Regions from separate parts of the Mesorhizobium sp. M0037 genome, predicted to be linked through region 1. Evidence: riboswitches for the same ligand, from Rfam matches in the RefSeq annotation. Region 1 holds a riboswitch; the other holds the start of a gene.
What was found. Region 1 has a riboswitch for thiamine pyrophosphate ahead of thiB (thiamine ABC transporter substrate binding subunit). Riboswitches for the same ligand answer to the same signal wherever they lie in the genome.

Region 1 (8,480 bases):
GTCAAGCAGCAGAATATCGGGTTCGGGCGCCATGACGCGGGCAAGTGCTGCGCGGCGCGCCTCGCCACCGGAGAGATCGTTGGGGTTCTCCGTGCCGGCGAGGCCGAGATGCTCCATCAGATATGTGGCGCGGTAGGGATCGTCGGCAGGCCCAAGCCCAGCCTCGACATAGGCACGCACATTGGCAAAGCCGTCCATGTCGGGCATTTGCGGGAGATAGCGCACCGTTGCCGAAGGCTGGCGGAAGACCTCGCCGTCTTGCGGCTCGATCAGACCAGCAGCAATCTTCAGGAGCGTCGACTTGCCGGAGCCGTTGCGGCCGACGAGCGCGATCTTGTCACCGGCGGACGCCGTCAGTTCGGCGCCATCGAGCAGCGGCGTGCCGCCAAAGGTCAGTCTTATCCCGTCGAGGTTGAGAAGGGGCGGGGCCATGTCAGCTTTCAGGCAAGGGGTAGGGGTGGGCGAGCAGCAGCGCGCGGCCATGGCCGAGCGCGATTTCGAGGCCGCCCCCGGTCGTGTTGGACTTGACCTCGTTCGAGATGGTCAGCGACGAGCCGAACACGACCTCGACATGGTCGAGCGGCCACTTCGCGCCGGACACGGTGAGGCCCGAAAGATCGGAAAAGCCGAGCACCGAAAACAGCGTTCCGTCGGCATAGTCGAAGCCGGCCTTGCCAGGCAGCAGAGGGGCGCCTTCCTGCGCTCCGCTGGTCAACAGCAATTTTGTGCCGGCCTCGGCCAGCCGCAGGCTGAGCGCCAGATGGAGGAAGGCGTGGTCGGCGCGCTTGCCGCCGAAAGCGCCGGCCAGCACCAGGCTGGTGGCGCCGCGTTCCAATGCCGCCGCGATCGCCAGTTCGCCATCGGTCTTGTCCTTTTCGGGAGGAAACACCTCCCGCGGCACGGCGGCGAGATCGGCAGGCAGGTCCGCCGGCACGGAATCGAAATCGCCGACCCACAGCTCCGGCATCACGCCGAGCAGGCGGGCATGATCGATGCCGGCGTCGGCGGCGATGACGCGCGTGCCCGCGACCTGGCGGTCGAGCCGCGGCGTGCGGACGAGATCGCCGCCAAGCAGGATGGTGAATGTGCTCATATCCGCTGGCCCTTACCAGCCCCGCCGACGAAACGGAAGGCCGAGCGGCACCGTCACTCTTTGTTGGAGCATGATCTTTTTCCGGAAACGGATTCCACTTTCCGGGATCATGCTCGGGCAAACTTCCACTTGCGTGGCACCTTGGCCGGGCCTATGTGTCGAAACGCTCTAACGGGGTGCCGGACGCGATCTTCGCGGACCGGCTGAGAGGCAGTCTCGCCAACCCGCTGAACCTGATCCGGTTTGTACCGGCGGAGGGATTAGACGCTTCGGACAGCCCGACGCCTCAATTCCTTTCAACACGAATGAAGGAGGCGCCGATGCGCATGTTTTTGTCCCGTCTTGTCCCAGCGCTGGGGCTTGCTGTTTCGCTACTGGCAAGCTCTGCGTCCGCGCAGGAAAAACTCACGATCTATACCTATGAGAGTTTCACTGCCGACTGGGGTCCGGGCCCCCAGGTGAAGAAGGAATTCGAAGCCGAGTGCGGCTGCAGCGTCGACTTCGTCTCGGCGGCCGACGGCGTCGCACTTCTCAACCGCGTCAAGCTGGAAGGAGCCTCGACCAAAGCAGATATCGTGCTTGGCCTCGACACCAACCTCACCGCGGAAGCCAAGGCTTCCGGCCTGTTTGTCCGACATGGCGCGGTGGCTGAAAACAACGTGCCGGGCGGCTGGAGCGACGACACTTTCGTGCCCTATGATTATGGTTATTTCGCCGTCGTCCACGACACCGAGAAGCTGAAGAACCCACCGAAGAGCCTGAAGGAACTGGTCGAGGGCGATGCCGCCGACAAGATCGTCATCCAGGATCCGAGGACGTCGACGCCGGGCCTCGGCCTGCTGCTGTGGGTCAAGTCGGTCTATGGCGACAGGGCGCCGGAAGCCTGGGCGAAACTCAAGGGCAAAGTGCTGACGGTGACGCCGGGCTGGAGCGAGGCCTACGGCCTGTTCACCAAGGGCGAGGCGCCGATGGTGCTTTCCTATACGACGTCGCCGGCCTACCACATGGTGGCCGAGAACACCGGGCGCTTCCAGGCGGCGTCGTTCGAGGAGGGCGAGTATCTGCAGGTCGAGGTCGCCGGCATCACCACCACGGGCGCGAAGAACCCGCTGGCGGCGAAGTTCCTGGCCTTCATGACCGGGCCGAAATTCCAGGATGTCATTCCGGAGACCAACTGGATGTTCCCGGCCGGGAAAACCGACAAGCCGCTCAATCCGGCTTTTGATAGGCTGGTCAAGCCGGCGAAGACCTTGCTGTTCAGCCCGGAAGAGGTCGCGGCAAATCGCAAGGCCTGGGTGGATGAATGGCTGGCGGTGATGAGCAAGTAGGAATTCAGGATGGCGCTTGAACACCCCCCTCTGGCCTGCCGGCCATCTCCCCCGCAAGGGGGGAGATCAAGCGCTCGAAAGCTTTCGTCAACCTCCAACGCGGCGAGGATGGGGCGGGGAGCGAAGCTGCTAATCTCCCCCCTTGCGGGGGAGATGTCCGGCAGGACAGAGGGGGGTGGGCGGGAACTCGACCTCCGTGAAATATTTCCGTCAGCAGCCAACATGCGATGTAGGGTTGGATAGCACGAAATGCGTGCGCACTATCCCTCTGACCCCCGCATCACGGCCGGCATTGTCGCGCTTGCGGCAATCGCGCTGCTGATCGGTGGCGCCTTCGCCGGCCTTATCCGGGAAGGCGCGCACGACCTTTCCGGCGCCGCGTCCGCCTTTGACCTCTATCTCGTGCGCGTTGTCCGCTTCACGCTCTGGCAGGCTGCGCTCTCGACTCTGCTTTCCGTCGTACCGGCGCTGTTCGTCGCCCGCGCGCTGTCGCGGCATCCGCGCTTCTTCGGACGCGGCTTCATCCTGCAGCTGTTTACTGTGCCCCTTGCCTTGCCGGCGATTGTCGCAGCGCTGGGCATACTGGCGCTCTATGGCCGCGCCGGTTATTTCGCCGCGATCGGTGGCCAGAGCTGGCCCGACATCTATGGGCTGCCAGGCATCCTCGTCGCCCACGTCTTCTTCAACCTGCCGCTGGCCACCCGGCTGTTCCTCGAAGCGCTGGGAACGGTGCCGGCCGATCAATGGCGGCTGGCGAGCCAGCTCGGCATGGGGGCGAGGCCAGCCTTCCGGCTGATCGAGTGGCCGGTGCTGCGCGCCGCGCTGCCGGGCGTCGCCGGGCTTGTCTTCATGCTTTGCATCACCTCCTTCACCATCGTGCTGATCCTCGGCGGCGGGCCGGCGGCGACGACGCTGGAAGTCGCCATCTATCAGGCGCTGCGTTTCGACTTCGATCCGGCGCGAGCGGTGACGCTGACGGTGCTGCAGATCGCGCTGACTTTTGCCGTCATGCTGGCGCTGACGCGGCTCGGCGCCAATGTGACCGGCGACGCCAATTTGCCTGTCGCGCCGCGCCGCTATCACTTGGCCGGCAAAGCAGAAACAGCGTTCAACGCCGTCCTGATCGTGCTCGCCTTGCTGTTCGTCGCCGGACCAATGGCGGCCACCGTCGCGTCCGGCCTCGACGCCGATCTCGGCCGGTTGGCGGGCGAGAGTGCCGTGCGTCAGGCGACGCTGACCAGCGCCGGTCTCGCCTTCTCGGCGGCGCTACTTTCGGTGGCGCTGTCGCTGTCGCTGATCATGGCGCGTCGGGCATTGTCGCTGCGCCGCCGGTCCAGTGCCCGTTCATTGCTCGAGCATGCCACCGACACCGGCGCCGGCTTCGTCCTCGTCGTGCCGCCCGTCGTCATCGGCGCCGGCTGGTTTCTCCTGCTGCGCACGGTCAGCGATGTCTTTGCCATCGCGCCGGTCATGGTCGTCACCGTCAATGCGGTGATGGCGATGCCCTTTGCCATCCGCGCGATGCGCCCGGCCTATGATGCGGCCAGCGAGCGCCACGAAAAGCTGTGCGCGCAGCTCGGCATTGCGGGCTGGAACCGGCTGCTTCTGGTCGACTGGCCATCGCTCCGGCGGCCGCTGGCCACCGGCTTTGCCTTCGCCGTGGCGCTGTCGCTCGGCGATCTCGGCGTCATCGCGCTGTTCGGCAGCGATTCGGTGCAGACCTTGCCCTATCTCCTGCTGGCGCGCATGGGCAGCTATCGCACGGCCGATGCTGCCGGGCTGGCTTTGCTGCTCGGGGCGGTCTGCCTTGCATTGGTGGTCGCGGCAGACTGGCTGGGACGGGGAGAGAGATCGTGACGTCCGCTGTGGAGAAAGGCACGACTGTCCGGCTGGACAAGGTCTCGTTCAGCTATGGCGAAACGTCATTCCTGTTCGATGTCGAATTCGATACATCTAAGATCACCGCCATCATGGGGGCAAGTGGTTCGGGCAAATCGACCTTGCTCAATCTGGTGGCTGGTTTCGAGACGCCGGAGTCCGGTCGTGTGCTGATCGGCGGCGCCGATGTCGGCGCCGAGCCGCCTTCGGCGCGGCCGGTATCGATGGTATTCCAGGAAAACAATCTGTTTGCTCATCTCTCGGTGGAGAAGAATGTCGGGCTCGGCCGCTCGCCATCGCTCAACCTGACCGACGCCGATCGCGCCGCAATCGCCGAGGCGCTTGACCGCGTCGGCCTGGCCGGCAAGGAAATGCGCCTGCCCCGCGAACTCTCCGGCGGCGAAAGGCAGCGCGTGGCGCTCGCCCGCGTTCTGGTGCGCGACCGGCCAGTGCTGCTGCTCGACGAGCCGTTCGCTTCGCTCGGGCCAGCACTGCGCGACGACATGCTCGACCTGGTGGCCGGCGTTCATGCCGAGCGGGCGATGACGGTGCTGTTCGTCACGCATCAGCCGGAAGACGCTCGCCGTATCGGCGAGCAGATGGTTTTTCTGGACAATGGCAGGGTTGCCGCGACGGGACCTGCCGCCGATTTTTTCGACGGCACTGGCCCTGAAGCGTTTCGGCGCTATATCGGCGCAAGTTCGGGCGGATCACGCGATATTGCCCGGAAGCGGACATAATTTACGACCAAACCGGCTACAGGTGATGTGGCGCTTGCTTGCCATGGTCCAGTCGATGTGGCTAGGTCCGCTTAGTACTGGTCCGGCACGAGCCGTGATTTGCCCCTACAGCGCCGCACCCGGCCGGATGCGTAAACGCTGTAGGTTTTTTGATGTGTGCAGGATTGCCAACGAAAACCGATTTTTCGCTGGCGCGGACCCCGGTCCAAATCATGCGCCGAGAGCTGAAGGAACGCCGTGCTGCCGACCGGCACTGACACTTTGAAACGCAGACCGCTGGTGCGCTTCCTCGCGCTGGCCGGCCTTGCCGTGGCGCTGGCCAGCTGCCAGATGTTCACGCCTCCCGAAGTGCAGGAATCCGGCTTCCAGCCTTCCGACAAGCCGATCACGGTCGACAATGTCGCCGCCAACAGCAAGCTTGCCGAACTGGCGAAGGCGCAACATCCGCGCATCCTTGCCACCTATGGCGGCGAATATTCCGATCCCAAGCTCGAGCGCATGGTGGCCAAGGTTGTCGGCAGCCTGACCGTGGTGTCGGCCAATCCGACCCAGACCTATCGCATCACCATCCTCAATTCGCCCAACGTCAACGCTTTCGCGCTGCCGGGCGGCTATCTCTACGTCACCCGCGGCCTGCTGGCGCTGGCCAATGATTCGGCCGAACTCGCCGCCGTCATCGCGCATGAGATGGGCCACGTCACCGCCAATCACGGATTGCAGCGCCAGCAGCTCGAGGCCGAGGAAGGCCTGGCGACCAAGGTGGTCTCCGATGTGCTGGGCGACAGCCCGACCGCCAAGCAGGCATTGATCCGCGGCAAGCTGAGGCTGGCGCAGTTCTCGCGCAACCAGGAGCTGGAGGCAGACGCGATCGGCATCAAGTCGATCGGCGAGGCGGGTTACGATCCCTATGCCGCCGGGCGTTTCCTGCAGTCGATGTCGGCCTATACCGATTTCCGCTCGATCAGCGGCGCCACCGACGCCAGCCTCGACTTCCTGGCCACGCACCCCAACACGCCGCAGCGAATTGATCTGGCGCAGCGCCACGCCCGCCAGTTCGGCGCGCCGGGCATCGGCACCCGCGACCGCGATTCCTTCCTGGCCGGGATAGACGGCCTGCTCTATGGCGACACGCCGGAAGAGGGCTATGTGCGCGGCCAGACCTTCCTGCATCCGGGCCTCGGCGTTTCGTTCACGGTGCCCGACGGCTTCATCATCGACAATTCGGCGGCGGCAGTGACGGCGACCGGTCCCGGCGACATGGCGATCCGCTTCGACGGTGTGTCGATCGACAAGGATCGTGCGCTGACCGACTACATCAGAAGCGGCTGGGTGGCCGGTCTCGACGAGACCAGTGTGCGCCAGGAGACGATCGACGGCAACCAGGCGGCGACCGCGCACGCCGGCGCCGATGGCTGGCAGTTCGACATTGCGGTGATCCGCGCCGGCGGTCAGGTCTACCGGCTGTTGACAGCGGCCCCCTCGGCCAGCACGACACTCGATCCGGTGGCACGCTCGGTCAGCGGTTCGTTCCGCGTGCTCAGCCCCGCCGAGAAGGCGGCACTGAAGCCGCTGCATATCCGCGTCGTCACGGTACAGGCCGGGCAGACGATGGGCACACTTTCGGCGCAGATGGTCGGCGTCGACCGCAAGCTCGATCTGTTCCGCGTGCTCAACGCGATGTCGCCGGGCGCCTCGGTTTCGGCCGGCGACAAGGTCAAGATCGTCACGGACAGATAGCGCCGGTCTTCGTCAGAAACCCCAGCCTTCGTAGTGCTTTTTTCTGAGATAACTCAGGGCGGTACCCCTGTTCCTGGCAATCTCACGCTGCCATGAATTCGGGGTTCTGCTTGACCAGCGCGAGCTTGAGCTTTTCCATGGCGCGGGCCTCGATCTGGCGGACACGCTCCTTGGAAATACCGAGGGTCTCGCCGAGCGCCTCAAGCGTCGCACCTTCGTCGGTCAGCCGGCGCTCCTCGATGATCCTGAGTTCGCGGGCATTGAGCGCGCGGAGCGCCGTCTTCAGCCACATCAGGCGCCGTTCGACGTCGATGGTGTCGCCGGCGACCTCGTCGGGCAATGGATCGTCCGAAATCAGGAAGTCCATCCGCTCGGTGGTGCCGGCTTCGTCGGCGAGCGGTGCGTTGAGCGAAGAGTCAGGTGCTGAAAGCCTGGAATCCATCTTCGCGACATCGGCCTCGGAGACGCCGAGGGCTACCGAGACTTCGCGGTAGAGCGTGGCGTTGGAAATCGGCTCGGCGCCATTGGCAAGACGGGCGCGCAGGCGCCGCAGGTTGAAGAACAGCGCCTTTTGCGCCGAAGAGGTGCCGCCGCGAACGATCGACCAGTTGCGCAGGATATAATCCTGCATCGAAGCGCGGATCCACCAGGTCGCATAGGTCGAGAAGCGCACCTCGCGCTCCGGCTCGAAACGCGCGGCTGCTTCCAGCAGCCCGACATGGCCCTCCTGGACCAGATCGCCGAGCGGCAGGCCGTAATGTCGGAATTTCGAAGCCATGGAAATGACCAGCCGCATATGGGCGACGGTGATCTGATGCAGCGCCTGCTGATCCTGGTCTTCCTTCCAGCGCAAGGCGAGAACATGTTCCTCATCGCGCTCGAGGTAGGGGGCTTTCATTGCCGTGCGGACCATGGTCCGTCCTGCCGTGTCTTCGATCATGCCGCGCTCCTGCTCCCGGACATTTTCGGACGGCCTGGCGGCCGTTATCTCTGTTTGACGCAATTCCGAAGGAAACCGCTTTCCCACTTTCCTGGAATTGCTTCGGGCCTAGCGCAGCCAAGGGTTCTTGAAATGGAAACGCGGCGCCCTACAACAAGCCATGAACGTGCCACACCGGGGATTGGTTCCGCCGCCGAGGGCGGTTGTTTTGTGCGGTCCGACAGGGCGCATCGACGCCGCAGATCGGGACTATTGGCACCGATCCGAGCTGCTTTGAGAATCTGATTTCTGGATCGTCGTTTTTTTGAAATCTGGTTCCTTATTTTGCTGCGCTGTATCTGTCAGTTTCCGGCTCTCACAAGCGCCGGACACCGGCCAAGGACGGGATCACACAGAAATGAAATGGCTCAATTCGCTCATCGTTGCCGGAACGCTTCAGGTTCTGGCTGTTACATCAGGCCATGCCGGCGCCAATCTTGACCAGATCAAGCAGGCCGGCACCCTCAAAGTCGGCACCGAAGGCACCTATGCGCCCTTCACCTATCATGATGCTTCCGGCGCGCTGGTCGGCTTCGACGTCGAGATCGCCAAGGCGATCGGCGACAAGCTCGGCGTCAAGGTCGAGTTCCTCGAAGGCAAATGGGACGGGCTGATCGCCGGCCTCGACGCCAACCGCTACGACGCCGTGATCAACGAGGTCGGCATCACCGACGCGCGCAAGGCCAAGTACGATTTCTCCGATCCTTACATCGCCTCCAAGGCCG
Region 2 (8,480 bases), on a different contig from region 1:
GCCGCCGCCGACGGCGATCGGCTTGCCCCTGAGCGCCGGGTCGAGCAGCTGCTCGACCGAGGCGTAGAAGGCGTCGAGATCCGCATGCAGGATGGTGGGCTCCATCCCGACCGTTCCCTTTGCGGCGTTGCAGCATTAGCCGCGTCTGTTGTGAGAGGCGTTTTTGCCGAACAAATAGAGAACAAACAGGGCCTATTGTCAAGCGAAGCGGTTGTCGCCGGCCGGCCCGTTCCAGGTCGGGCTGTCGAGTGCTCCGCCTGGGCATCGGACCTGCGGAACATTGCCTCTCGCCTCGGCGTTCATATCCGCGACGGGACGCTGTTTTTTTGGAGGCCGGTATGGGCCAGTTCGAGATGATCGACCTCGTCAGCGTCATTGACGCCTGCACGAGCGATCGCGTTGCCGGGCACTGCGTGTCAATGGCCAGGGCGGTGGAGGAGTTGCGAGTGCTGACCGGTGATTTCGTATCGCCGGACGAGACGGTGGCCAACGCGCTGTCGGCAGTGGCGCTGGGGCGCGGCTGCGCGGTGGTGTTCGACGAGCGAGCGGGCGCCGACATCTTGCTGACGCCGTAGCGCGGCGGCGCCGGGTTGTGGCAGCCAGAAAAGTCGAACAGCGTGCAAAAAGCTGTGCAGGCATGGCCCCATAACCGGGGCGTGGAAAAGTTCTGCGCGTGGGTGTATTCTCCAGGTCGCAAGCGGTCGCAGACCGCATAGGGGGAGAAATGACATGCCGAGGGTTTCAGAACTCTTTTTCAAAACTGCCATCTTGTTCCTGATGTTGGGGATTGCGGCCGGCCTGCAGATGGCGATCTCTGGTGACCACGCCGCTTTTCCGGCGCACGCGCATATCAATCTGCTCGGTTGGGTGACGAGCGCCATCTTCGGCGGCTACTACGCGCTCAATCCGCAAAAGGCGGCGCGTCGCATCGCCATGATCCACTACGGGCTCTACACACTCGGCCTGGTGATCATGCTGCCGGCGCTGTATGTGATGCTGCAGGGAAACCCGGCGCTTGAACCGATCGTCGCCGGCGGCTCGGTCATTATCGCCGCTGCCGTTCTGGTTTTTGCTTTCGTGGTGTTTTCGCCCGAAACGGCGCGCTCGGTGTCCGGCGTGGTTCCGGCCTCTCGCTGACTGTTCGCGCGCGGCGATCAAAGTCCGACCCGCATTCGCGACCCGCGACACGGGTTGGCCAGGCCGATGGCCGCAGCCGCTGGCTGCGGTGTCTATCGCCGCGTCGGCGCTTAACATACCCGAGTCCCACCACGTATTATTTCGTGACTATTTGGCGCCGGAACCTTCCCAGATATCGCGCGTTGCGGCGACTGTATTCGCGCTGCCTTATATATAGGCAGACTTGAGTACGTCCACAGCATGGGTTGGGGGAGGAGCAGGCCACCATGTCGAACAGAGAAATCGGAACGTCGGCCTCACTGGGCCGACGCATCGCCGATCTGAAAGCCAGGATGCGAGACGCCAGCGTTACTGAACACGAGATGCAGACCTTCCAGAAGGTCGCGGCCATCATGGGGGGTGTCGAAGGCTCCCTACGCCTCGACGCCGACGACCTGATCGCGGCGTCCTTCGTCACCGAGGCGCTCGGCGATCCCGGGTCGAACTGAAGGTCAGAGCCCGTCGGCACTCAAGTGCCGGCGGGCGATGGCCCGGTTCGCAGCGTTGCGATGCTGGAGCGTGTCTGCGCCGCCCGCGGCGGGGATATCTTGCGCACTTTGAAGATTTCAGGCGAGCGGCCTCGACGGCGCTTGAGATATTGGGCTTCGCGTTCGTGCTTCTCGGCTGCCTCGCGGCTGTCGAACGTGCCGAGATTGCGTCGCCGCCGGCCCTTGACCACAAGGGCTAAATTTAACCAAACCGCCAAGGCGCCTTAAACGAAGGATCAGACCAGCCGGATCCTTCGAAATATCAATCGCGATGCTCCGGCATCGCCTTCAGCTCATCCTTGGTCCAACTGGTGACGGCGTGGACGTCCCGGGAAACCTCTCGAAAGTCCGCGGTCGCTGCCCTTACACCTCGTCGAACGGGCCGCCGCGCCTCGCCAGGTCGTGACCAATGGCGGCTTCCTCGGCGTCGTCGGGCAAGGCATCGTCACTGTCCTGGTAGGGGTTGTCGTCATCCTCCTCGGGCAGTTCGCCTTCCTTCTCGACTCCGGTGGTGTCCGGCAGGCTTTCCTCATCTGCTCCGTCGGGCAGGACCGTTGCGCCACGCAGCGCATCCCAATCCTGCCGGCGCGGCGTCGGCGCCTCCACCTCGTCATTGGCGATCGTGTCGCGGGCATCGTTTTTGCTCGGTGGCGCCTCGACCTCGTCATTGGGTTTTCTGTTTCGTTCTTCCATGATTGCCTCCTCTGGGCGGCTTTGCGTCGAGAAGGTGGAACTCACTTCCGGCTGTCAGGTTCCGGCAACCACTCCATCTCCGTGGAACCAATTGCCGCCAGTCTGCTTTGCCAAGGACTAGTCTGTTTTGCCAAGGAGATGAATCCAGAGGAGCTGGACCATGAAGACTTTCCCCCTCATCCCATGCGTGCTGCTCTTGGCGCTGGCCGACCCGGCGGCTGCGCAGGACAATGGCGACCGGAACGGCCCTGCCGCGCCTTGCCAGGCGCAGCCTCAGGACGATGCTCGGGAGCCGCCGGTCGCCAATGGCGGTGGCGAATCGACCAGCACGCTCGGTCCCTGCGGCGGCGTGCTGCAGCCGCCGCCCAGTGGTGACCAGGGTATGACGCAGCCGCCGCCGGACCAGGGCAAGACGCCGGTGATCAAGCCTGGCGAGGTGCCTGCGCAGCCGCCGAAGCAATGACCTTTGCTTGAAACTTCACGGCGTGGCACGAAGGCGGTAGGTTCCGGTCTTGGCCGGGCGACGCGGTCACCGGATCAATGCCGGCGCCGGCCGCGATCGCCACCGGAATTTGGAGCCGTGCATCGTCCACGTCGAAGGTCTCCTGAGGGATTGTGCTTCAATGCGAATCTTGCGGGTGCGGGTTCTGCTGGCATGACCGGGAAGCCGATCAATTTAGTCTCCGCTTGCGGAACAAGACCGTACCGGCTGCGTTTGCCTCCAGGAGCCCGCCACCTCGATCTGCGCTGTTTTCGCCTCATGCGGGAACACGGCGGAGCTCGCCAACAACGACAGGAGACGAAGATGAAAACCATCCTTATTCCCGCCGTCGCCGGGCTCGCCATGATCGCTGGTATCGGCATTGCCGCCGCCGACGAGGTCATCGTCACGCAGCCGGCACAGCAGCAGGTGATCATCACCCCGGAACAGCGCACGGTCGTGCACCAGTACGTAAAGAAACATCCGCTTGCCTCGGTCAATCTGCTCGGCGTCGAATTGAATGTCGGCACTGCCTTGCCTGACACTGTCGAGCTGCAGGAGGTTCCCGACGTTCAGTACAGATACGCCGTCGTCGACAACCATACCGTGTTGGTCGACCCCAGCACGCGCAGGATTGTCGAGGTGGTCGAGTAACGCTCGACAACCTAACCATTCATCGGTGATACGGCCCTGTCGTTCTTCCCAAAAGGGCGGCAGGGCCGAATGAACATGATGAAAGGAGAATTGCCATGTTGCCGCATGTCGAGACCCCGAACTCCGCCAATGTTGCGGCGTGTTGCGACAAGTTGCTGGCCGAGCGCAACACGGCGCTGTTATCGATGAAGGAAGCGATCGCGCTCCTGCGGGAGCGCACCGGCACCGATCGTTCGGATGCCGACCTCGCGGGGCTGATCGTCAAGAAAGCGGCGCTGCTCGGCGTTGCGGTGATTTCCGACCCGCGCTGAGATGTCTCGTCACTCAAGACGCCGGCCGAATTTTCGGCTAATGTTTTCGTGGAATCTGGACCAACCGACCGGACCCAACCACGGAGGCTTAAGTGACGGACGACAAACAGGACCGCATTCGCCAGCGCGCGCACGAGATTTGGGAAAAGGCCGGCCGGCCTGAAGGCGCGCATCAGGAACACTGGGAGCAGGCCACGGCTGAAGTCGATGGCGCGGTCGCCAAGCCAAAAAAGGCGGCGAAGAAAGCTGACGCCAAGCCCGCCAAGGCAGCCGCCAAGTCAAAGGCAGCGAAGCCTGCCGCCGCAAAGTCCGGCAAAGCCAAATCGAAATAAGGCCAAGTTGAAACAAGGCCAGTCGAAATAAAGCAAGGCCGGAATTAGCTGGCCGGGCCATCCTTGGCGCCCGCCGTTCAGGCGCGCCCGAGCCTCTCAACCTGACGAATTGCGCCTGCGACGGGCAGCGCAATTCCTTGTGTTTGGCGACAGGCGCCCTCATGCCTCCCAGGCATAACTCGACAGCGCAAAGCGAATCCCGGCAGCTGTCATGGCCAGTTCGCATTCGGTGATCTGGCGCAGGTGGCGCAGATAGCGCGCTACAGTCTGTGGCAGCCAGCCGGCGCAGGCCTCGACATAGGCGCGGCTGTGAACAAGGGTGCCGGTCGACAGCCTCTTGTCCTTCTCGGCAACGACTTTCAGATATTGGCGGATGAAGCGGATGTCGTCGGCGATGTCCTGGCTGGCCATTCGCCAGGCCCCGGCGAGGCGTTCGCACTGATCGAATGACAAGGGCAACAAAGGGGGCGGCAATAAAGGCGGCGGCAACAAGGGCGGCGGCAATGACGGGGGTGACAGCAAAGGACGAGAGAGATCGGCGAAGGCAACATGGTTCGCTGTGCTCAAGGACATTCCTCTCTGCGAAAAGAGATATCGTACTTTATGTACGAACGAGCGTCAAGCCAATTTCGTACAGTTGGGACGATGACAATGAATATAGCAGCGGTCGCTTCAGCTAATCACGCATCGTGAATCCTTCAGGACTCGCACCAATTTCGCGGAGGGATTTTCCCAGGATGGTGTTGACTGTTTCCCTCGTGTCGGCGTCGAACAGGTTCAGGCCGCGCCGGATCGTCTCGCGCCAGTTTTCGCCCTTGTCCCACGCGTCCATGAAGGCGAAGGCAAGGTCGTCCTGGCGACGCGTGGCTTCGAGCGCTTGGGTCAGCAGGCGCGCTTGATGGAGATCCTTCTCCCGCTTGGCCCCAGCGCTCGGCCCGAGTCGCGAGGCGACGATCAGCTTGTGGATGGCGTAGCGCTGGGGCGAGGGGACCAGCACAGGCAAGCCCTAGCGACGCAGCAGCACAGTTCGGATGGGGTCGCGGATAAGGAAATGCAGAAACCGTAAGGGCTGCGCGGAGGCTCTGCCGTTTTCTTGTAATTACGTTTATCAGCTTGAATTTCAACGCAGTTATAAGAAATTCGTGGAAATCTCATAACGCAACGAACTGACGAGTCGCTCTGAACGCCCGGGCGCCCGGCCCGTCTGGCCCAAAACACTTTGCCGCAGTGCCTTCAACAAACGGCTTCCCCAATGTCGCGAACAATGCTTTAACCCGCTCATCCACAGGGGTGCTCCGTATGGTCGGGGCTGAGATGAGGGCGGCAAGCCTTCGGACCCTAAAGCTGATCTGGATAATACCAGCGGAGCGAGGCGGGCGATGTTTTCAGGCGCACAGATTTCCCTTTATCCCATGACCGACGATTTCGTCGGCGTCATCCTTGGCGCGCTCGGCGCGCTCGATCCGTGGCGCGACCGGCTGCGGATCGAAACCGACGACATCTCGACGCTTATGGTCGGGCCGCCCGAGGTGCTGTTTCCCGCCATGCGCGACCTGTTCGTCGCGGCGGCCAGAAGCGGCAAGCACTGCGTGCTTTCGGCAGCGGTCTCGCGCGGCTGTCCGGGCGAGCCCGACGATCCGATCTGCCGCTCCGACGAGACCGGCGGCCCCGCCATTCCGCTGGACGAGCGCAAGATCGCCGCGATCCGCGCTGTCCAGGCCACGCCGTCGACCGGCCAGCCGGTGGCGGCGCAGTTCTCGCTCTATGTGATGGGCACAGGCGACCATATGGACGAGATCTATGGCTGCATCGATTTCCTGAAACAGTCCGGCGTCTTTGAACGCTCAAAGAACTTCTGCACCAAACTGCGCGGCGATGCCGGTGCGGTGTTTGCCACGCTCAACGAGGCCTTCTGCCGCTTCGGCCCCGGCGCCGGCCACGTCACCCTCGACATCACGATTTCGGCGAACAGCCCGAGCGGGGTCTGAGCCGCGGCTCAAGCGTCGTTCCTCGAGGATGTTGCCGTGGCTGGTTTATCTGACCCATTGCGTGGAGGAGATGCCTCTGACCCCTCAGCACAAAGAGGAGGGGAGCCATTGGCGATTGGCGAAGACCGCGATGCCCACGAATCTCCCCCCTTGAGCGGGAGATGGCCGGCAGGCCAGAGCGGGTCCCACCGCGTGGAGCGCCGACGCCCTTTTTGCATCGGCAAGGCGTGGGCGCCCTATGCGAGACGACCCCCTCTGTCGCCTTCGGCGACATCTCTCCCTCGAGGGGGGAGATTAGCCGCAGCCATCGCCAAGACCATCCCTGCCGCCATCGCCTTCGCCTTGCTCCTCGCGGCCTGGGAACTCTACGCCCGCTATGGCGGCGCTGCCCCCATCATGCTGCCGCCGCCGTCGCGCGTGCTGCAGCAGGCCTGGGAGCATCGCGCCGCACTCGCCGACAACACCATGCCCACCGTCCGCGCCACATCAGCCGGCTTCGCCTGCTCGTTGGTCGCTGCCTTCGTGCTTTCGGCGCTGGTCGATTTCTTGGCCCCGCTGCGCCGCGCGCTGTTTCCGCTGCTGATCGTCAGCCAGACCTTGCCGCTGGTCGCGATCGCGCCGCTCATCGTGCTGTGGTTCGGCTTCGGGCTGATGCCAAAAATCCTGCTTGTGGCGCTCGTCACCTTCTTCCCGATGATGGTCGCGCTGGTCGAAGGTTTTGCTGCGACCAGCAAGGAGATTTCGCAGATGCTCGCCGCCATGGGGGCAGGGCGCTGGCGTATCTTCTGGCTGGCGCGCCTGCCTTCGGCGCTGCCCTATTTCTTCGCCGGGCTGCGCATCTCCGTCACCTACGCCGTGGTCGGCGCGATCTTCGCCGAATATGCGGGGGCGGCGAAGGGGCTGGGCATCTACATGCTCAATGCCAAGAACAACTTTCGGCCCGATCTGGTGCTCGCTGCCGTCGCCGTCAGCGCCGCGCTCACGCTGATCCTGTTCGGCATTGTCGTGCTCGTCCAGCGTTTCGCCATGCCTTGGGAGAATGCAGGGAGCGAAAGCCGCGACGGCAAGGTTGAAGCTGCAGAAGAGAACCGTCAATGACGCGGCTCGAACTCCGGGACATCAGGAAGAACTTCGGCGCGCTTGAGGTGCTCGCCGGCATTTCGCTTCATGTCGCGGCCGGCGAGTTCGTCTCCATCCTCGGCCCTTCCGGCGCCGGCAAGTCGACGCTGTTCCAGTTGCTGACCGGCGCGCTGAAAGGTGAGGGCGACATGCGCTTCGACGGCGCGCCATTGCAGGGCAGCCCCTTCGCCTTCATGCCGCAGCGCGACGCGCTGATGCCGTGGCGGCGCGTCATCGACAATGTGACGCTGGGGCTGGAAGTTCAGGGTCTTGGCCGCAAGGCGGCACGCGAGCACGTCGCGCCGCTGTTTGCCGAGTTCGGCCTTGCCGGCTTTGAGCGCGCCTGGCCGGCGGAACTTTCCGGCGGCATGCGCCAGCGCGCGGCGCTTTTGCGCACCGTGGTGCAGCAGCGCGACATGCTGCTGCTCGACGAGCCCTTTGGCGCGCTGGATGCACTGACCCGCGCGGGTGTGCAGCGCTGGCTGGAAGGCATGTGGCAGCGCCACCGCTGGACCGCGCTGCTGATCACCCATGACGTGCGCGAAGCCGTCTACCTCTCGGATCGAATCTATCTGATGTCGGCGCGGCCGGCCCGCATCATCGGCGAGATTGCCGTGCCGCTGCCGCGCCCGCGCACCACCGGCGGCGATGCCGCGCGCCAGGCCGCCGCGCTCGAAGCCGACATCCTCGACACGCTGCTCAATCCCGGGACTGACCGGGGCTTGTTTCCGCAGACCGCTCAAAGGAGTTTTTCATGACCGAATTCACACGCCGGCAGGCTTTGCTGCTGACGCTGGCCGCCGGATTGCCGCTGGCCTCTCGCGCTCATGCGGCTACGCAAAAAATCACCGTCGCGCTCGACTGGACGGTCAACACCAACCATGTCGGCCTGTTCGTTGCCCGCGACAAAGGGTTTTACGGCGAGGCTGGGCTCGATGTTGAGATCCTGCCCTATGGCGATACCGGCGCCGGCACGCTGGTCGCCAACCGCATCGCCGATTTCGGCATTGCCGGCGTCGGCCTGTTTACCCAGCGGGCTGCCGGCGCCGATCTTAAGGCGGTCTACGCCGTGGTCCAGCAGGAGACCGGCCGGTTGGTCTTCAACGCGGATCGCGGCGAGATCAAGAGTCCCAGGAATCTCGACGGTCTGACCTATGGCGGCTTCGGCAGCGCCTGGGAAAACACGCTGATCTCGACCATCATCCGCCACGATGGCGGCAAGGGCGTTTTCGAGACGG

Region 2: linked by a shared signal. The riboswitch ahead of NKJ78_RS26855 (YkoF family thiamine/hydroxymethylpyrimidine-binding protein) and the one ahead of thiB (thiamine ABC transporter substrate binding subunit) in region 1 are both predicted to bind thiamine pyrophosphate.

What each region holds. Positions count from the first base shown of each region.
Region 1 covers NZ_JAMYVB010000017.1:97,100-105,579, reverse strand. The annotation lists gene NKJ78_RS23690 (ABC-F family ATP-binding cassette domain-containing protein) at 1-432, opposite strand, end outside; gene NKJ78_RS23685 (thiamine diphosphokinase) at 434-1,093, opposite strand; TPP riboswitch at 1,256-1,370, shown strand; gene thiB (thiamine ABC transporter substrate binding subunit) at 1,414-2,421, shown strand; gene thiP (thiamine/thiamine pyrophosphate ABC transporter permease) at 2,671-4,278, shown strand; gene thiQ (thiamine ABC transporter ATP-binding protein) at 4,275-5,039, shown strand; gene NKJ78_RS23665 (M48 family metalloprotease) at 5,370-6,776, shown strand; gene NKJ78_RS23660 (RNA polymerase factor sigma-32) at 6,859-7,716, opposite strand; gene NKJ78_RS23655 (amino acid ABC transporter substrate-binding protein) at 8,114-8,480, shown strand, end outside.
Region 2 covers NZ_JAMYVB010000023.1:4,343-12,822, forward strand. The annotation lists gene dinB (DNA polymerase IV) at 1-105, opposite strand, end outside; gene NKJ78_RS26800 (hypothetical protein) at 339-575, shown strand; gene NKJ78_RS26805 (heme-copper oxidase family protein) at 730-1,137, shown strand; gene NKJ78_RS26810 (hypothetical protein) at 1,404-1,625, shown strand; partial or broken gene NKJ78_RS30840 (PRC-barrel domain containing protein) at 1,927-2,061, opposite strand; gene NKJ78_RS26820 (hypothetical protein) at 2,028-2,357, opposite strand; gene NKJ78_RS26825 (hypothetical protein) at 2,518-2,820, shown strand; gene NKJ78_RS26830 (DUF1236 domain-containing protein) at 3,163-3,492, shown strand; gene NKJ78_RS26835 (hypothetical protein) at 3,588-3,803, shown strand; gene NKJ78_RS26840 (DUF2934 domain-containing protein) at 3,896-4,135, shown strand; gene NKJ78_RS26845 (hypothetical protein) at 4,295-4,546, opposite strand; gene NKJ78_RS26850 (GSU2403 family nucleotidyltransferase fold protein) at 4,812-5,132, opposite strand; TPP riboswitch at 5,412-5,524, shown strand; gene NKJ78_RS26855 (YkoF family thiamine/hydroxymethylpyrimidine-binding protein) at 5,515-6,123, shown strand; gene NKJ78_RS26860 (ABC transporter permease) at 6,379-7,221, shown strand; gene NKJ78_RS26865 (ABC transporter ATP-binding protein) at 7,218-8,000, shown strand; gene NKJ78_RS26870 (ABC transporter substrate-binding protein) at 7,997-8,480, shown strand, end outside.